Regions from separate parts of the Pseudomonas sp. AMR01 genome, predicted to be linked through region 1. Evidence: predicted binding sites of a transcription regulator. Region 1 holds the regulator's gene; each other region holds the start of a gene.
The links. Region 1 encodes sigma-54, which starts transcription at its own class of promoters, with help from an activator protein. Its sites were predicted from a motif close to ANTGGCATNNANNTTGCTNT; they were not measured.
Positions count from the first base shown of each region.

Region 2: the regulator sigma-54 is predicted to act here: its motif matches at 2,555-2,574, upstream of flgB (flagellar basal body rod protein FlgB).
Region 3: the regulator sigma-54 is predicted to act here: its motif matches at 3,068-3,087, upstream of Q7C20_RS13560 (circularly permuted type 2 ATP-grasp protein).
Region 4: the regulator sigma-54 is predicted to act here: its motif matches at 3,230-3,249, upstream of Q7C20_RS00305 (circularly permuted type 2 ATP-grasp protein).

Region 1 is NZ_JAUTYR010000004.1:224,587-228,887, forward strand. Features, by position in the region: gene hpf (ribosome hibernation-promoting factor, HPF/YfiA family) at 1-195, opposite strand, end outside; gene Q7C20_RS06180 (RNA polymerase factor sigma-54) at 414-1,907, opposite strand; gene lptB (LPS export ABC transporter ATP-binding protein) at 2,093-2,818, opposite strand; gene lptA (lipopolysaccharide transport periplasmic protein LptA) at 2,818-3,390, opposite strand; gene lptC (LPS export ABC transporter periplasmic protein LptC) at 3,377-3,949, opposite strand; gene Q7C20_RS06200 (HAD family hydrolase) at 3,958-4,301, opposite strand, start outside.
Region 2 is NZ_JAUTYR010000012.1:142,514-146,814, reverse strand. Features, by position in the region: gene Q7C20_RS13890 (chemotaxis protein CheV) at 1-567, shown strand, start outside; gene cheR (protein-glutamate O-methyltransferase CheR) at 611-1,438, shown strand; gene Q7C20_RS13880 (hypothetical protein) at 1,526-2,311, opposite strand; gene flgB (flagellar basal body rod protein FlgB) at 2,616-3,023, shown strand; gene flgC (flagellar basal body rod protein FlgC) at 3,027-3,470, shown strand; gene flgD (flagellar hook assembly protein FlgD) at 3,487-4,206, shown strand; gene flgE (flagellar hook protein FlgE) at 4,238-4,301, shown strand, end outside.
Region 3 is NZ_JAUTYR010000012.1:80,120-84,420, reverse strand. Features, by position in the region: gene Q7C20_RS13590 (PLP-dependent aminotransferase family protein) at 1-137, shown strand, start outside; gene Q7C20_RS13585 (translation initiation factor 2) at 242-733, shown strand; gene Q7C20_RS13580 (YkgJ family cysteine cluster protein) at 893-1,147, shown strand; gene Q7C20_RS13575 (START domain-containing protein) at 1,189-1,794, shown strand; gene Q7C20_RS13570 (hypothetical protein) at 1,898-2,134, shown strand; gene Q7C20_RS13565 (ribonuclease E inhibitor RraB) at 2,365-2,706, shown strand; gene Q7C20_RS13560 (circularly permuted type 2 ATP-grasp protein) at 3,120-4,301, shown strand, end outside.
Region 4 is NZ_JAUTYR010000001.1:75,782-80,082, reverse strand. Features, by position in the region: gene Q7C20_RS00325 (sodium:proton antiporter) at 596-1,948, shown strand; gene Q7C20_RS00320 (hypothetical protein) at 1,939-2,073, opposite strand; gene Q7C20_RS00315 (hypothetical protein) at 2,085-2,297, opposite strand; gene Q7C20_RS00310 (hypothetical protein) at 2,377-2,922, opposite strand; gene Q7C20_RS00305 (circularly permuted type 2 ATP-grasp protein) at 3,425-4,301, shown strand, end outside.

The sequences.
Region 1 (4,301 bases):
CGCATTGGCAACGACTTTGGCATGCGGTATGTGCAGGGTGGCCTCAATTTTCTGCTTGAGCTTGTCGACCTCCATAATGACCTGCACATTGGTGATCTTGTCGTAATGCCCCGCAAGCTTGTTCAGCTTGCTCTCGGTGTACTCACGCAGGGGCTTGGTGACTTCCAACTGGTGTCCACTGATGTTGACTTGCATACAGCTTCTCCTTCGTTGCCAGTGCATAACGCGACAGGCGAAAGCGCCTGCCACTGGAATGCATTCCAAAACTGCCTTCGCGTCGATCATGCTGCGTCAAAAACAGGCTCGGAATGCTCATTTAGGAGCCTGAACTGCGCTTCCTCGCCTGTTTTTGCCTTGCCTGATCGCCGCTCGGCGAGTTTTATAACGCATTCCGGAACGCTATGGCCCGCCCGTCACATCAAACGCTTACGCTCGCTGGAAGGCGCGATCCCGAGGGACTCGCGGTACTTGGCGACGGTTCGACGGGCGACCTGAATGCCTTGTGCCTCCAGTAAACCAGCGATCTTACTGTCACTCAATGGCTTTTTCTGATTTTCCGCGGCAACCAGTTTTTTGATGATCGCGCGGATCGCCGTGGACGAGCATTCGCCGCCTTCGGAGGTGCTGACGTGGCTGGAGAAAAAGTATTTCAACTCATAAATACCGCGCGGGGTATGCATGAATTTCTGGGTGGTTACCCGGGAAATCGTCGATTCGTGCATGCCCACCGCTTCGGCGATGTCGTGCAGAACGAGCGGCTTCATCGCTTCGTCGCCATATTCCAGGAAGCCGCGCTGATGCTCGACGATCTGGGTAGCCACTTTCATCAATGTTTCGTTACGGCTTTGCAGGCTCTTGATGAACCAGCGCGCCTCCTGCAACTGGTTGCGCATGAAAGTGTTGTCGGCGCTGGTGTCGGCGCGGCGCACAAAACCTGCGTATTGCGGGTTGACCCGCAGGCGCGGCACCGATTCCTGATTCAGCTCCACCAGCCAGCGTTCGTTGTGCTTGCGCACGATCACATCAGGGACGACGTATTCGGCTTCGCTGGACTCAATCTGCGAGCCTGGGCGTGGGTTCAGGCTTTGTACCAGCTCGATAACCTGGCGCAGGTCATCTTCCTTGAGCTTCATGCGGCGCATCAACTGGCTGTAGTCACGGCTGCCCAGCAGGTCGATGTAGTCGGTAACCAGGCGCTGAGCTTCGCTGAGCCACCGCGTCTTGGCCGGCAGTTGGCGCAATTGCAGCAACAGGCACTCGCTGAGGGTGCGCGCGCCAATACCGGCGGGCTCAAATTGCTGGATGCGGTGCAGGACAGCTTCGATTTCGTCCAGCTCGATATCCAGTTCCGGGTCGAATGCCTCAAGAATTTCCTCAAGGGTTTCGTCCAGGTAACCCTGATTATTGATGCAGTCGATCAGGGTGACAGCGATCAGGCGATCAGTGTCCGACATCGGTGCCAGGTTCAGTTGCCACAACAAGTGGCTTTGTAGGCTCTCTCCGGCAGACGTACGGGTGGTGAAGTCCCACTCGTCATCATCATTGCTGGGCAGGCTGCTGGCGCTGGTCTGGTAAACGTCTTCCCACGCGGTGTCCACGGGAAGCTCGTTGGGAATGCGTTCGTTCCATTCGCCTTCCTCAAGGTTGTCCACCGTAGGGGCGGTTTCCTGGTAGGAGGGTTCCTGCACGTCGGGATTGGGTTTTTGCTCGATGTTGTCGGCCAGCGGGTCTGCATTATCGAAGTCGTCGCCTTCTTCCTGGCGTTCGAGCATCGGATTGGATTCCAAGGCCTCCTGGATTTCCTGTTGCAGGTCCAGGGTCGACAATTGGAGCAGGCGGATGGCCTGTTGCAGCTGCGGTGTCATCGTCAGCTGCTGGCCCATTCTCAGGACTAGCGATGGTTTCATGGCAGGGGCTTAACACCTTATTCGCCGGCGCAATGCGCCATCCACGACAGGGCGCGTGAGCGCCAAACATAAGCAAATTATATGCCTGATATCGGGTGCTTTGCCTAGAGCGCGGTAACAATAAAAAAACCGAGGTTTTTATTGACTCCCGCGCACTCCGGCAAACAACCGCAACACCACACTGCTTACAGGCGGAACTCGTGGCCCAGGTACACTTCCTTGACCAGTTCGTTGGCCAGGATAGTCGCGGAATCGCCTTCGGCGATCAGCTGGCCATCGTTGACGATGTAAGCCGTTTCACAGATATCGAGCGTCTCACGGACGTTGTGGTCAGTGATCAACACGCCGATGCCCTTGGCCTTGAGGTGATGGATGATCTGCTTGATGTCGCCGACCGAGATAGGGTCGACGCCGGCAAACGGTTCGTCCAGCAGGATGAACTTGGGTGCGGTGGCCAGGGCGCGGGCGATTTCCACACGGCGACGCTCACCGCCGGACAAGCTCATGCCGAGGTTGTCGCGAATGTGGTTGATATGGAATTCCTGCAGCAGGCTTTCCAGCTCCTGGCGACGGCCATCACGGTCGAGTTCCTTGCGGGTCTCCAGGATCGCCATGATGTTGTCGGACACCGAGAGCTTGCGGAAGATCGACGCTTCCTGAGGAAGATAGCCGATACCTGCGCGAGCACGACCGTGCATCGGCTGGTGGCTGACGTCCAGGTCGTCGATCAATACGCGACCTTGGTCAGCCTGCACCAAACCGACAATCATATAGAAGCAGGTGGTCTTGCCGGCACCGTTGGGGCCGAGCAGACCGACGATCTGGCCGCTGTCGATCGACAGGCTGACATCGCGCACGACTTGACGGCTTTTATAGGCCTTGGCCAGATGCTGGGCTTTCAGGGTTGCCATTAATTGGCCTTCTTCGCAGCGGGTTTAGGCGCGGGAGCAGCGCCTTCTTTCTGCTTCGGCTGGATAACCATGTCGATGCGCGGCTTCGGAGTACCGATTTTTGCGCCGGTGGCACGACCGGCCTGAGCAATCTGCTTCACGGTGTCATAGGTGATTTTTTCACCGTCAGTGGTGTTGCCATCACTGCTGACTACCCGGGCCTGATCGATCAGGATGATGCGGTTCTGCTGGGCGTGATACTGGATGGTCCTGCCGTAGCCCTTCATTGGCGCAGGGTCTGCAGCGGCCTGCTTCTGTTCGAAGTAGGCGAGGTTACCCACCGAGGTCACCACATCAATGTCGCCAGCCGGGGTGCGCGTGAGCGTCACTGTGTTGCCAGTGATTTTCATCGAGCCCTGGGTGATGATCACGCCGCCCGTGTAGGTCGCGACACCTTGCTTGTCATCCAGCTGAGCATCGTCAGCCTGAATGTGGATAGGTTGCTCGCTATCGTTCGGCAGAGCCCAGGCGCTCACGCTTCCCAGTGCTGCGCCCAGACTGAGCAAAATAGGGAGAGTTTTAACGAGCCTCATACTGTCCTCTTACGTTCGATAGCAGGTGTATCCTGCTTTCTTTCAAATACGCTTTCATTCCCTTGCCAGTCGATACACCGCCAGCGCCGTCGATTCTAACGTCTTGCTCGGTCTGCGCATATTGCTGTTGTGGGAAAACGGTCATGCGACTGCTGGTAATAATGGTGTCGCGGTTCTTCTCGTCGGTGCGCGCAACGCGAACCGAGTCAATCAGTTCAACCTGGGTACCGTCCGGGTTGACCTCGCCACGCTTGCTGGTGACGTGCCACGGAAATTCGGTGCCCTTGTACAGGTTCAGGTCCGGGTTGGTCAGTAAAGAGACCTCGGAGGACTTCACATGATCGACTCTATCGGCCGTCATTTCGTACTGAACCTTGCCGTCAGGCAGGAACTGCACGCTGTAGGCATTGGTGGCGTAATAGTCGATAACGCTTTCATCAACCTTTGCAACAGGCTTGTCGAGGAAGCGTTCCGGGCTGATATTCCAGTAGCCTACCGCCAGGAACAGCGCGGCGATGACTCCGAACAGCAGGAAGTTACGAATCTTTTTGCTCAGCATAAAACGCTCTATAGGTAGGCGGCGTGGGCCGCTTCAAGACTGCCTTGGGCGCGCAGGATCAACTCGCAGAACTCGCGTGCGGCGCCTTCACCGCCACGGGCGGTAGTGATGCCATGTGCGTGTTCGCGAACAAAAGACGCAGCGTTTGCAACGGCCATGCCCAGGCCCACTCGGCGAATCACCGGCAGGTCGGGCAGGTCGTCACCCAAGTAGGCGACCTGCTCATAGCTTAGATTGAGTTGGCCAAGAAGCTCGTCCAGAACCACCAGTTTATCCTCGCGGCCTTGATACAGGTGAGGAATCCCCAGGTTTTGTGCGCGACGTTCAACTACTGGTGTCTTTCGACCGCTGA
Region 2 (4,301 bases), on a different contig from region 1:
CCGCCCAAGGGCACCGGGCGCGATCACTACCTCACGGCGGTGACGCGGGTCGATAACCAGTTGGTGGAAATCATCGACGTGGAGAAAATCCTCGCTGAAGTGGCGCCTACTTCGGAAACCATCTCGGTGGGCGTGGTCGATGCCGATACGGCGCACAAGGCGATCTCGCTGCGGGTACTGACGGTGGATGATTCTTCGGTGGCGCGCAAGCAGGTGACCCGTTGTCTGCAAACCGTCGGCGTTGACGTGGTGGCCCTCAATGACGGTCGCCAAGCCCTGGATTACCTGCGCAAGCTGGTAGACGAAGGCAAGAAGCCGGAAGAGGAATTTCTGATGATGATTTCCGACATCGAGATGCCGGAAATGGATGGCTACACGCTCACGGCTGAAATACGCAACGATCCACGCATGCAAAAATTGCATATCATCCTGCATACTTCGTTGTCGGGTGTATTCAATCAGGCAATGGTCAAGAAGGTCGGTGCTGACGACTTCCTGGCCAAATTCCGTCCTGATGACCTGGCATCCCGGGTAGTCGACCGGATCAAAGCAGCAGATCACGGCTAGGGGCGTTTCCCCTGGCGGTCACACGATTTAAGAGGCGGTATCTTTGTCTACGGGTAATTTGGATTTCGAACAGTTCCGGGTCTTCCTCGAAAAAGCCTGTGGCATATTGCTTGGGGAAAACAAGCAGTACCTAGTATCCAGCCGTCTCAACAAAATGATGGAACAGCAGGGTATCAAGTCTCTGGGCGAGTTGGTGCAGCGTATCCAGGGCCAGCCGCGCAGCGGGCTAAAGGAAATGGTGGTCGATGCCATGACCACCAACGAAACCTTGTGGTTTCGTGATACCTACCCATTCGAAGTGCTCAAGAACAAAGTGCTGCCCGAGGCGATCAAGGCCGCGCCGGGCCAGCGCCTGCGTATCTGGTCGGCGGCCTGTTCGTCGGGGCAGGAGCCGTATTCGATCTCGATGTCTATCGACGAGTTCGAACGGACCAATATGGGCCAGTTGAAGGCGGGTGCGCAAATTGTCGCCACCGACCTTTCCGGGACCATGCTCACCAATTGCAAAACCGGCGAGTACGACAGCCTGGCCCTGGGCCGCGGTTTGTCTCCTGAACGCCTGCAACGCTTCTTCGACCCAAAAGGGGCAGGGCGCTGGGCAATCAAGGCGCCGATCAAGAACCGGGTGGAATTTCGCTCGTTCAACCTGCTCGACAGCTACGCCAGCCTCGGCAAGTTCGACATGGTGTTCTGCCGCAACGTGCTGATTTACTTCTCGGCCGAAGTGAAGAAAGACATCCTGCTGCGTATTCACGGCACGCTCAAACGTGGCGGCTACCTGTTTCTCGGTGCTTCCGAAGCATTGAATGGGCTGCCGGATCACTACCAGATGGTGCAATGCAGCCCGGGTATTATTTACCAGGCCAAGTGATAGTCGCTTGAACTGAAAACGGGAGCTCCGCAGGGGGCTCCCGTTTTTTTTGCGTGTCAGTAATCTGCGTTGCTTCGTCAGCCATGCTCAGGGCTTTTCTTCGATCAGGATATTGTCCAGGAACAGGCGATGAATCCGGCCGGTTACTCCCTCAATGAAAATACCCATCTTCACAGTCTCTGTGTTGGATGCGACGTATTCCCCTGTGCCAAATATGGTGAAGCCTGGGTTGACCGCTGCAATGGGACCGATACGTAAGCCATTTATCGTCATATGCAGGCGTGAGCCGTCGGCGACGGTCAGGTCTGTGCTCGCCTGATAGGCGCAACGGTACGTGCGTCCAGCGACCACGTCCACCGAGCGGGTAATGATATGGGAGCCGCCCGGCGGGCTGTTGGTCAACTCAGCAAGCACGCGTCCGTTGTCGATCTTCACCGCCCCGCCGATGTACCTACCCTGGGGCACCCAGCCTTGAAAGCCATTGCTGAAATCCCATGATGTGCCAGGTGTCGGCACCACAACGACGCCCTTATTAATAGTGACAATTGCATTCGGCGCCGAGGAACTCACCTTTTGGCGCGTGATGCGCAGTTGCAGTTGCACTGCCTTGTCCGAGTTGGCCACAACATGCTTTTTTGGGATAAACAGTTGGAGTGAGGGGCTGTCTGCGCCCACTTCAAAGCTTTGGTTGAACTGGCCACCCGTGACGCCTGTTACGGTGCTGCTCATGACCGCCACTACAAAGTCCTCCTTCAGGAGGGGAGTGTTCGACGTCAGTTCTACAAAGTCGCCCGGCTCCTGGCTCGTGTTGAAGTTAGGGGTGGGCGTTGCCGAGTCTTGTTTTGCAAATCTCAGAGGTTGGACGGTGATCATGATTAGCCTCTACCTGGCGCGTGGGGATGTCTGCCCAATAGGCATCCAGTTGCGTACTCGTCGCAACTGTCAGAATTGACAGCGCGGACGAGCGGTCATCGTCCTGAGCCTCCTCAGGCCTTTGCGGTAAAGCGGCAATCACCGTTGCCGCTTTACTGGCGCCACGCGGAAGCGCATTGCCGCTTTTCTGGCATTGCCACCGCCGAACTCCCCGCAAACCCTTGAGTTAGGGGGCTTCGCAAAACTGGCATGCGCCTTGCTATGACCTTGTTACGAAAAGCAGGTCAGCCTAAAGGTTTCCGCCATGAGCATCAGCTTCGATAAAGCGCTCGGTATCCACGAACAAGCACTGGGCTTTCGCGCCCAGCGTGCTGAAGTACTGGCCAACAACATTGCCAACGCCGACACCCCGAACTACAAGGCTCGGGATCTGGACTTCTCTGCCGTGCTTGCCGCACAGCAGGACAAGACCAAAAACGGCACCTTCGCCTTGAACATGACCAACAACCGTCATATCGAAGCGCAGGGCCTGAGCAGTGGTGACGAGTCGCTGATGTATCGCACCCCGATGCAGCCATCGATCGACCAGAACACCGTCGACGCCCAGCTGGAGCAATCGGCCTACGCCGAGAACTCGGTGAACTTCCAGGCCAGCTTTACCCTGCTCAACAGCAAATTCAAAGGGCTGATGTCAGCCCTGCGCGGAGAATAAATCATGTCCCTAGCCAGTGTTTTCAATATTGCCGGCAGTGGCATGAGCGCGCAGACCACGCGCTTGAACACCGTCGCCAGTAACATCGCCAACGCCGAGACCGTGTCTTCGAGCATTGACCAGACGTACCGCGCTCGGCACCCGGTGTTTGCCACCATGTTCCAGGGCGGCCAGAGCGGCGGCAGCGATTCGCTGTTCCAGAATCAGGACGCCGCAGGCCAGGGCGTGCAGGTGCTTGGTGTGGTTGAAGACCAGAGCAACCTCGAAGCCCGCTACGAGCCCAACCACCCGGCGGCGAACGAAAAGGGCTACGTGTATTACCCCAACGTCAACGTGGTTGAGGAAATGGCTGACATGATCTCCGCCAGCCGCTCGTTCCAGACAAACGCGGAAATGATGAACACCGCCAAAACCATGATGCAGAAGGTCCTGACCCTGGGTCAGTGATAAGGGGCGCCAAATAATGGCCATTGTTGATACCACTTCTACCAACACCGCGGTCCAGAACCTTTTCAACACCAAGGTCAAAGACAGTACGGCCAACGTATCGACCATTGCTGATGCCGCCACTGGCAACCAGGCGATGGGCAAGGATGCGTTCTTGCAACTGCTGGTGACCCAGTTGAAAAACCAGGACCCGCTGTCGCCTCAGGACAACGGTGCATTCGTGGCCCAGTTGGCCCAGTTCAGTAGCCTTGAGGGCATCAATAACCTCAACGATACCGTAAAGGCCATCTCCACCAACGCGACGTCTTCGCAAGCCCTGCAAGCGTCGTCGTTGGTCGGTCGTTCGGTGATCACGCAGACCGACAAGACCGTGGTTGACACCAGCAAGAGCATGACCGGCACCGTGACAGTGCCATCGGCGGTGGGCAACGTCTCCGTCAAGATCACTGACAAGGATGGCAACACCGTGCGCACCGTCGATATGGGCGAGCAGAGCGCGGGTAACGCCAGCTTTATCTGGGACGGCAAGAACAGCAGTGGTGAGGTGGCGCCAGCCGGCACCTACACCTTCACGGCCACCACCAAGAATGATGCGGGCGATTCAGTAGCCCTCGCCACGTCTCTGCCGGCGACAGTCGTCAGTGTCACGTTGAGCCAGACCGGCGGCGAAATGCTGCTCAACCTGGCCGGCGGCACCAGCATCAAGCAGTCGCAAATTCAGACTATCGGTACATAGAGCCGGCTAACTACGGCAGAAGGAGAGAAACATGTCTTTTAACATCGGCCTTAGCGGCCTCTATGCGGCCAACAAACAACTGGACGTGACCGGCA
Region 3 (4,301 bases), on a different contig from region 1:
TCAGTAATACAGAACAGTTCAACCACTGTATTCGCCTTAACTGCGGCACGCCGTGGAACCGCGAGGCAGAGCGCGCGCTGATGACGTTGGGGATGCTCGCCAGCCAGTTATGCCTGGAAACGGCAGCCGGCTTTTGAGGCGCGTACTGGGGACAGTTTCGACGGCTGAATAATCTCCAGACTTGTCATGCTGCGCACAACAAGCGAGCATGTGGCCTTCTGCCGTTAATGCTGTTGGCGATATGACCTCTATTTTTCGTGCTGCTGTGGTAATTGGCCTGTTAAGCCTGTGTAACGTCGGCACCGTGCTGGCCGCAGCCCCTGTGGCCGATAGCCAGCCTGCGGCGAGCACTCAGCAGAAGCCTCCGGCGAAGAAACCGGCGCCGGTTAAAAAAGCCCCGGCAGCCAAGAAAAAAGCCTCCGTGGTGAAGAAACGCGCACCCATCGCGAGCAAATCCAAATCGGCCCGTGAAGTGGCCCAGACCAAGCTGTCACCGGCACAGTTGGACCTGTCCTTGCCCTCGGACATGGTTCGGCACCTGCAACCGATCGGCACCATGCCCAAACCCAAGAGCGTGCCGTTGTTGCCGCAGATGTTCGGCGAAAAGCCAAGCGATAACAGCGCGTTCCAGATAAACGGCCGCTTGCTCAGCAATGAAATGAAACTGCAATTGCGTAACGATGAGCGCCGAGAAGTGGAAGGCGCGGCGCTGGATTTCGAATTCAAGCGATAACCTTTCCCAACGATGACGAGAGCCATCGACCACCTGTCGCAGACCGGTCAGTCACATTTTTTTTGTGCGAAAAACGTCTGTCAGGCCATTTTAAAACGGCTGTTTAAGGGCGTACTCTAGCCCGGCCATCCCTATTGAGTCGTCGAGGACCTGCTGTTCATGAAATGCCGTGAAGGCTGTGGCGCTTGCTGCATCGCCCCCTCCATCAGTTCACCGCTGCCGGGAATGCCCCAGGGCAAACCTGCGGGCGAACGCTGCCTGCACCTGTCGGTCGAACAGCTATGCCAGCTGTTTGGTCAACCGGAACGCCCAGCGGTGTGCAGTGACTTCAAGGCGGATCTGGATGTATGTGGCACCGACCAGGCCGATGCGATCCGGTTGATCGGCTGGTGGGAGCAAATGACGGCGGCTTGATGGGGTTTACGATTGGAACTTCAACAATAAGGAATACAACAATGGGTTCGCTGAAACGAGTGGCTGTGGTGTGCGGTTTTACGCTGCTGTTTGCCGCCACTGCCCAGGCTGAAGACTGGCAAGTCGCCAAGGATGAGGACGGTATCAAGGTCTCGCTGAGTGAAGTTGCCGGCTCCAAGTACAAAGCCTATCGCGGTGTGACCGTGATCAAGGCGCCCATCGCCAAGCTCATCGCGCTGCAGGAAGATGTGGCCGGTGCCTGTTCCTGGATTCATGAGTGCAAGTTGCAGAAGTTGCTGAAACACGAAGGCGACGTCAGCTACACCTATTCCCAGTTCAATGCGCCGTTCCCCGTGAGTAATCGTGATTCGATCCTCAAAATCACCACCACCAAAGGCGCTGATGGCAGCGTGACTCGCACCTTGCTTGAGGTGCCGACCTACCAGCCGGAAGAGAAAGGCTACGTGCGTGTGTCCCAAGTGGACGGTTATTGGAAACTGGTGCCAAAAAGCCCTACCGAAACCGAAGTGACCTATCAGGTACACACCGAGCCAGGTGGCAGCGTGCCGTCGTGGCTGGCGAACAAGTTTGTGGTGGACGCACCGTTCAACACCTTGAAAGCCTTGAAGGAACACGCTGAAAAATAAGCGCATAGGGTCCGCAGCTTCGGGCCTTGAGTGGAACGTTTTCCGATCCCTCAAGGTCCAGATACATGTGAGCCCACACGCGGGCTTTTTCGAGGAGGCACCGATGCAAAAGTGGCAAATTACCTTCGTTGATGATCATGGCGTTCAGGCCGTGGAGCAGTTCACCTGCGAAAGCAAGCCCAGCCTCGAAGATGCTGCGCACATGATTCGCAACAAGTTGGTGCCGGTCGCTGCAGAACTGGATCTCAATGATCTGGAAGACCGCGTATCCGAGCCTACCGTCAAGATCCTCAAGGATCAGAACAGCATTGAAATTATCGACATCTCTCCCGCCGCCTGAATATTCGCTGACTACCCTCCAAAGCCCTCTGGTGGAGGTGATAGCTTCGCGCTACTCTGCAATTGAGATCAGCGAATGAATCGCTAAGGTCTGGTCTTGTAAGCTACATGCTTGTTTTCCCCTCGGTGTTGTTATTGCCCCAAGCGATGTCAATGTCGCAGCCTCGCGCCAGTAGGGCGCGGGCCAGGGGAGCACGGAAAGTCTATCCATCAGTTTGAGGAGGACGTTTCATGAGCACAGCCTATCAAGAAGACATCAGCACCAACGTTCTGCGCCGCATGAAAGAAGGCGGCTTCGACTTTTCGCGTTTCCACCCCATCGAGTTCTACGCCATTTTCCCGGATGAGGAATGCGCGCGCACGGCTGCGGGTCGGTTTCGTGGAGAGTCACTGAATGCCCAGGTCAGCGCGCGCGATGACGGCGCCTGGTACCTGGAGCTGAGCAAAATCATGTCTGCCACCTACGACGGCATAGGAGACTTTGAGCAAGACTTTGGCGCGGTGGTCGAGCCGCTGGGCGGGATCATCGAAGGATGGGGCGTCAAGCAGGAGGTGCGTGGGTTACCCATGTAGCTGGATTTTATGAGCAACGCAGCGTATCGGCTGACCTTTGGGTCGGCCGTTTTTGTATGTGTTGTGGAAAGGTATTCGAAACGTGCGCGAACTTTTTCTGCACCAAAAAAAAGCCACCCAAAGAGGGTGGCCTAAAGGGAAGTTCGGTGCGCTGAAGGTGTAGGACGCATCCTTTTCAGCAGATGTTGGTGATTATCCGCAGGTGCGACCGGGCAGTGAAATCAACTCTGACTATGCTGTTGATAGTCAAAACCCGCCTTCGGATGGAGCGCGGGGCAAGGCGGCGGGCATTCATTGCACCAGGACGGTGCGATGAAATCTTCGCCTTTATACAACTCACTGATTCTTAAGTGTTTATGCCGCTGGCACGGGCCTTGCGATGGTTCTATCGCCCGGGTGACAAGGAGTACGGCATGACCCGCACTTATTACGATGAAATGTACGACGGGGCAGGGCAAGTCCGCCCCCATTACCGCGAGTTCGCCCGCTGGTTAGCTGAAACCCCTCCCGAGTTGCTCGCGCAGCGTCGGCGTGAGGCCGATTTACTGTTCCACCGCGCCGGGATCACTTTCACCCTCTACGGTGATGAGCAGGGCACCGAACGGTTGATCCCGTTTGACACCATCCCGCGCAGCATTCCGGCGAGTGAATGGCAAATTGTCGAACGCGGCTGCATTCAGCGGGTCAAGGCGCTGAATATGTTTCTCGCCGACCTGTACCACGAGCAACGCATCATCAAGGCCGGGATCATTCCTGCCGAACAAGTGCTGGCCAACGAGCAATACCAGTTGGCGATGCAGGGCTTGAACCTGCACCGTGACCTGTATTCCCACGTATCAGGTGTCGATCTCGTACGCGACGGCGACGGCACGTACTACGTGCTTGAAGACAATTTGCGAACACCGAGCGGCGTCAGCTACATGCTCGAAGACCGCAAGATGATGATGCGGTTGTTCCCCGAATTGTTCGCCGCCCAGCGCATTGCGCCCATCGACCATTATCCCAACCTGCTGCTCGACACCCTGAAAAGCTCCAGCCCGCTGGATAACCCCAGCGTGGTGGTGCTGACCCCTGGGCGTTTCAACAGCGCGTTCTTTGAACATGCGTTCCTGGCCAGGGAAATGGGCGTGGAGCTGGTGGAAGGCGCCGACCTGTTTGTGCGCGACGACCGCGTGTACATGCGCACCACCGACGGCCCCAAGGCGGTGGACGTGATCTATCGCCGCCTTGACGATGCCTTTCTCGACCCGCTGGCCTTCAACCCGGACTCCATGCTCGGTGTGCCCGGCCTGCTCGCGGCCTATCGCTCGGGCCATGTGGTACTGGCCAACGCCATCGGCACCGGGGTAGCGGACGACAAGTCGGTGTATCCGTTCGTCACTGAGATGATCCGTTTTTACCTGGACGAAGAGCCGATTCTGAAGAACGTTCCTACTTTTCAGTGCCGTAAGCCCGACGAATTGTCCCACGTGCTGGCCAACCTGCCGGACCTGGTCGTCAAGGAAACCCAGGGTTCCGGCGGCTACGGCATGCTGGTGGGGCCTGCGTCCACCAAGGCGGAAATCGAAGCCTTCCGTGAGCGCATCAAAGCCAAA
Region 4 (4,301 bases), on a different contig from region 1:
TGACTGAGGTGCCACACCTGTCAGGAATAACAGTTCTTTATATTTTTTCGAGATAACTGCAATCCCCGGTTAACTTCAGCCGCAACCTTGTTTCTGCACATGCACTTACCGAGTTATTGAGCGTTCCAGACAGGTCGTGAATGAAATTCATCGGGTGTAGGACGTCCAACTGTGGGAGCGGGTTCACCCTGGAAAATCAGCGTGATCGCAGGTCAGTCCGAGTCAGGTTCAGGAAGGCTTGGAGCCTGCCCTTTCAAGGTCTTCAGCCAGAACAAACGATAATTATCCTGTGGCGAGCGGGCTTGCCCCGCGTTGGGTTGCGAAGCGACCCTAAAAAGCAAGAATGCGCTGGGTCAGGTACTCCTCGGCCGCTGATTATGGGGCTGCTTCGCAGCCCAACGCGGGCGGTGCGACGATTCGACAAGCCCGCTCGCCACGGGGTACTTATCGTCTGTAGGGGTCAGCCGGGCTTGCGTCAACTGATCGACATGATTCGCCGCAAAACCATCGACCAGCAACGAATGGAAACACATTGAACCTGTGCCCGGCGGCTGGCCTCCAAGGCGGATAGACCACGGCCCCCGGTACATGCTCGATGACGTTTATTCTATGGATGGCCGTACTCGGCGCCGTATTGCTGACCCTCGCCCTCACCTCCTCGTACCTGCGCTGGATGCCAGTGACCACCTCAGCGGTGTGCCTGCTGCTCGGCGTGGCCATCGGCCCGCTCGGTGTGGACCTGTTGCACCTGGATATCAAAGACTCCGCACGCTGGATGGAGCACTTGACCGAAGTCGCGGTGCTGTTTTCGCTGTTCGTCAGCGGCTTGAAGCTGCGCCTGCCGTTGCGCCATCGCACATGGCGCATCGCCTTTGGCATGGCTGGGCCGGTGATGCTGCTGACCATTCTGGGCACCTGCCTGGCGCTGCATTACCTGTTTGAACTGTCGTGGGGTGTGTCGCTGCTGGTCGGCGCTCTGCTTGCGCCCACCGACCCGGTACTGGCGGGCCTGGTGCAAGTCAACAACGCGCAGGACTATGACGCGCTGCGCTTTGGCCTGTCCGGTGAAGCCGGCTTGAACGATGGCACCGCCTTTCCCTTTGTGATCTTCGCCCTGCTGTTTATGCAGCACGGTGGGTTCGACGGCGACTGGCTCGGCGGCTGGGTCCTGAAAAACCTGCTGTGGGCGGTACCGGCTGGGTTGTTGATTGGTTACTGGATGGGCCGCGGCATTGGCCGCGTGACCTTGTGGATGCGCATCACCAATGCCGACAGCACGTTGTCACCCAACGACTACCTCACGCTGGCGCTGATTGCCCTGGCCTATGTGGTCGCCGAGGCCGTGGGTGGCTACGGCTTTCTGTCGGTATTCGCCGCCGGCTTGGGCCTGCGACAGGCCGAGTTCAAGTCCAGCGGCAAAGCTGAAATCCCCTCCGAACATCTGGCATTGCCCGTGGTGGGCCACCTGGAAATCGAGCCGAAAAATGCCCTGCAGGGCGACACTGCTCACCTGGCCGACACGCAAATTGCGGCCGGGGTGATGATGGGCGACATGCTCGCATTCGGTGGTTTGGTGGAACGCTCGATGGAAGTGTTTCTGGTGACGGTGCTGGGAATCGTCCTGGCCAGCCACTGGGATTGGCGTGCCTTGGCAGTGGCAGCGTTGCTGTTTTGCGTGATTCGCCCGATCAGCGTGTTCGCCATGCCTTGGGGCAGCCTGATCAATCGGCAACAACGCGGGTTGATGGGCTGGTTCGGCATCCGTGGGATCGGCAGCATTTACTACCTGTTTTACGCACTTAACCACGGGCTGATTGGCACCAGCAGCGCAGTGGCGGTGAATCTCACCTTGTCGGTGATTGCCCTGAGCGTCGTCGTTCATGGGTTGAGTACCCAGCCCATGCTGGCCTGGTATGAACGACGCGCCGGGGTGAAAGGTCAGTCCTGATTTTCGGTATTACCAACGTCAGCCGCTTCATCCAGATCATTGAGCGGCACTTCAGCATCGTCCATCAGCGAGCCTGGGTCTTCGTTGCCCGGGTCGTTGAGTTCGTCATCCAGTTCTTTTGACATGTCCGTCTCCTCTAACCGCCTTGGGTATCGATATCGGCATCGGTTTGCGGCTTGGCCTCAGGCTCAGGCTCAAAGTCCGGGCTGTAGTCGTTTTCCTCGGCCTTGGGGTCGGGCGCAGGCGTCGGGTCTTTTGGCGCATCGGCAGCAGTACCGGGGGCCGGCTCGCCGCCGTCGATGGCCGGGTCGTTGCGACCGCTGACTTGGGGATCGTTGTCTGTGCTCATGGGTCACCTCTTCGCAGCGTCTGAAAACGTGTGCTGCGTAAGGTTAAGGTCGCGTGCGTTGGCGTGAAGTTCAAAACACTTACGAGCCTGGGTTATCCACCTGGATATAAAACGCATAGGCGCCGAGCACTACCCAGAACACCATGAAAATCCAGGGCGTGCGCACTGAAAACAGCAGGGACTTGCGGTAGCCCTTGTGCGAGGACTCAACCTCGGAAAACAGCGGCGACTCGTCATAAGCCATGCCCATGACAGGCTCGCTGCGCAGCAATTCGCTTTGCTTGAAGTGCCAGTGGTCAATGATGTCGTACGCTGCGCGGATACCCGGCCAGGCGTTCAGCGAGCTGAGAATCCCCAGCGCCGCGAGGATTACCGGCACCACTACGGTGAACAGCTTGCCCCACTCCGGGTTGAGATTGCCCATGCCCGAGACAAAGGCGATGACCAGGAACGACTGCGCGGTGAGGTAGGCGTCGGTACGGTTGGCCAGGATGGTGGTTTCGTACTGGATTTCGCGGCGATAGAAGTCGAGACGGTCTTTGGGCGAGCCGAAGATCTTCGCGGTGTGCTCGCTGTGGTCGTTCACAGCCGACTCGGGGGTGTCTGGGGAGATGATTCTGGGCACGACGGTGCTCCATACGGGAACGAGTCACGTTAGAAGAATCGCGGGGGAGTGAAGTTCAGTTTGTTCATGCACCAATTTGGAACACAGCACGCACCTGTGGCGAGCGAGCCTCCTGTGTTGAGTTGGCTTGTGTGACCAGCGGGCTTACTGTGGCGAGCGGGCTTGCCCCGCGTTGGGCTGCGCAGCGGCCCCAAAAAAAGCGGGAGCGCTGCGCACTCCAACGCGGGGCAAGCCCGCTCGCCACAACCACACCTTCTGACCACAATAAGCTCGCTCACCACAGGTTTTTCGGCAGCCCATCTGCCGTTCCGGCACAAGCATTGCTTTATCCATTCATCTGCCCGGATTCAGGAGCATTCGTTACCCCTCCACCCAGAGCCGACCCCCATAAGAAAGTAAGGACCAGGCCCAGTGGCACCCTGCGCTACGGGCTCATAAAAAAATGCGTTTTTTTTAGCGGCAGTGCCACCCATGCAACGCTGGGCACTGACAAGGTACTGGAATGGCTCGATCTTTCTTTGATGAAATGAATGACGCAGACGGCGCGTGCCGTGCGCACTATCAGGATTTCTCCCGCTGGCTGGCCAACACGCCGCCGGAACTGTTGGCCCAACGGCGTCGCGAAGCCGATTTGCTGTTCCACCGGGCCGGGATCACCTTCACCCTCTACGGTGACGAACAGGACACCGAGCGCCTGATCCCCTTCGACATCATCCCGCGCAGCATCCCCGCCAGTGAATGGGCCGTGATCGAACGCGGCTGCATCCAGCGCGTGAACGCGCTGAACATGTTCCTCGCCGACATCTACCACGACCAGCGCATTATCAAGGCCGGCATCATTCCCGCCGAACAGGTGCTGGGCAACGAGGGTTACCAGAAGGCGATGGTCGGGCTCGACTTGCACCGTGGCATCTACTCGCATATTTCCGGCGTGGACCTGGTGCGCGACGGCGACGGCACTTACTACGTGCTTGAAGACAACCTGCGCACTCCCAGCGGCGTGAGCTACATGCTCGAAGACCGCAAGATGATGATGCGCCTGTTCCCCGAAGTGTTCGCCAAACAGCGCATCGCGCCGGTTGACCACTACCCCAACCTGTTGCTCAAGACCCTGAAAAGCTCCAGCCGCCTCGACAACCCCAACGTGGTGGTGCTGACGCCGGGCCGCTTCAACAGCGCGTTCTTTGAGCACGCGTTCCTCGCCCGCGAGATGGGCGTGGAACTGGTGGAAGGCGCCGACCTGTTCGTGCACGACCTCAAGGTGTTCATGCGCACCACCGACGGCCCCAAGCCGGTGGACGTGATTTACCGGCGCATCGACGACGCCTTCCTCGACCCCAAAGCCTTCAACAAGGATTCAATGCTCGGCGTTCCCGGCC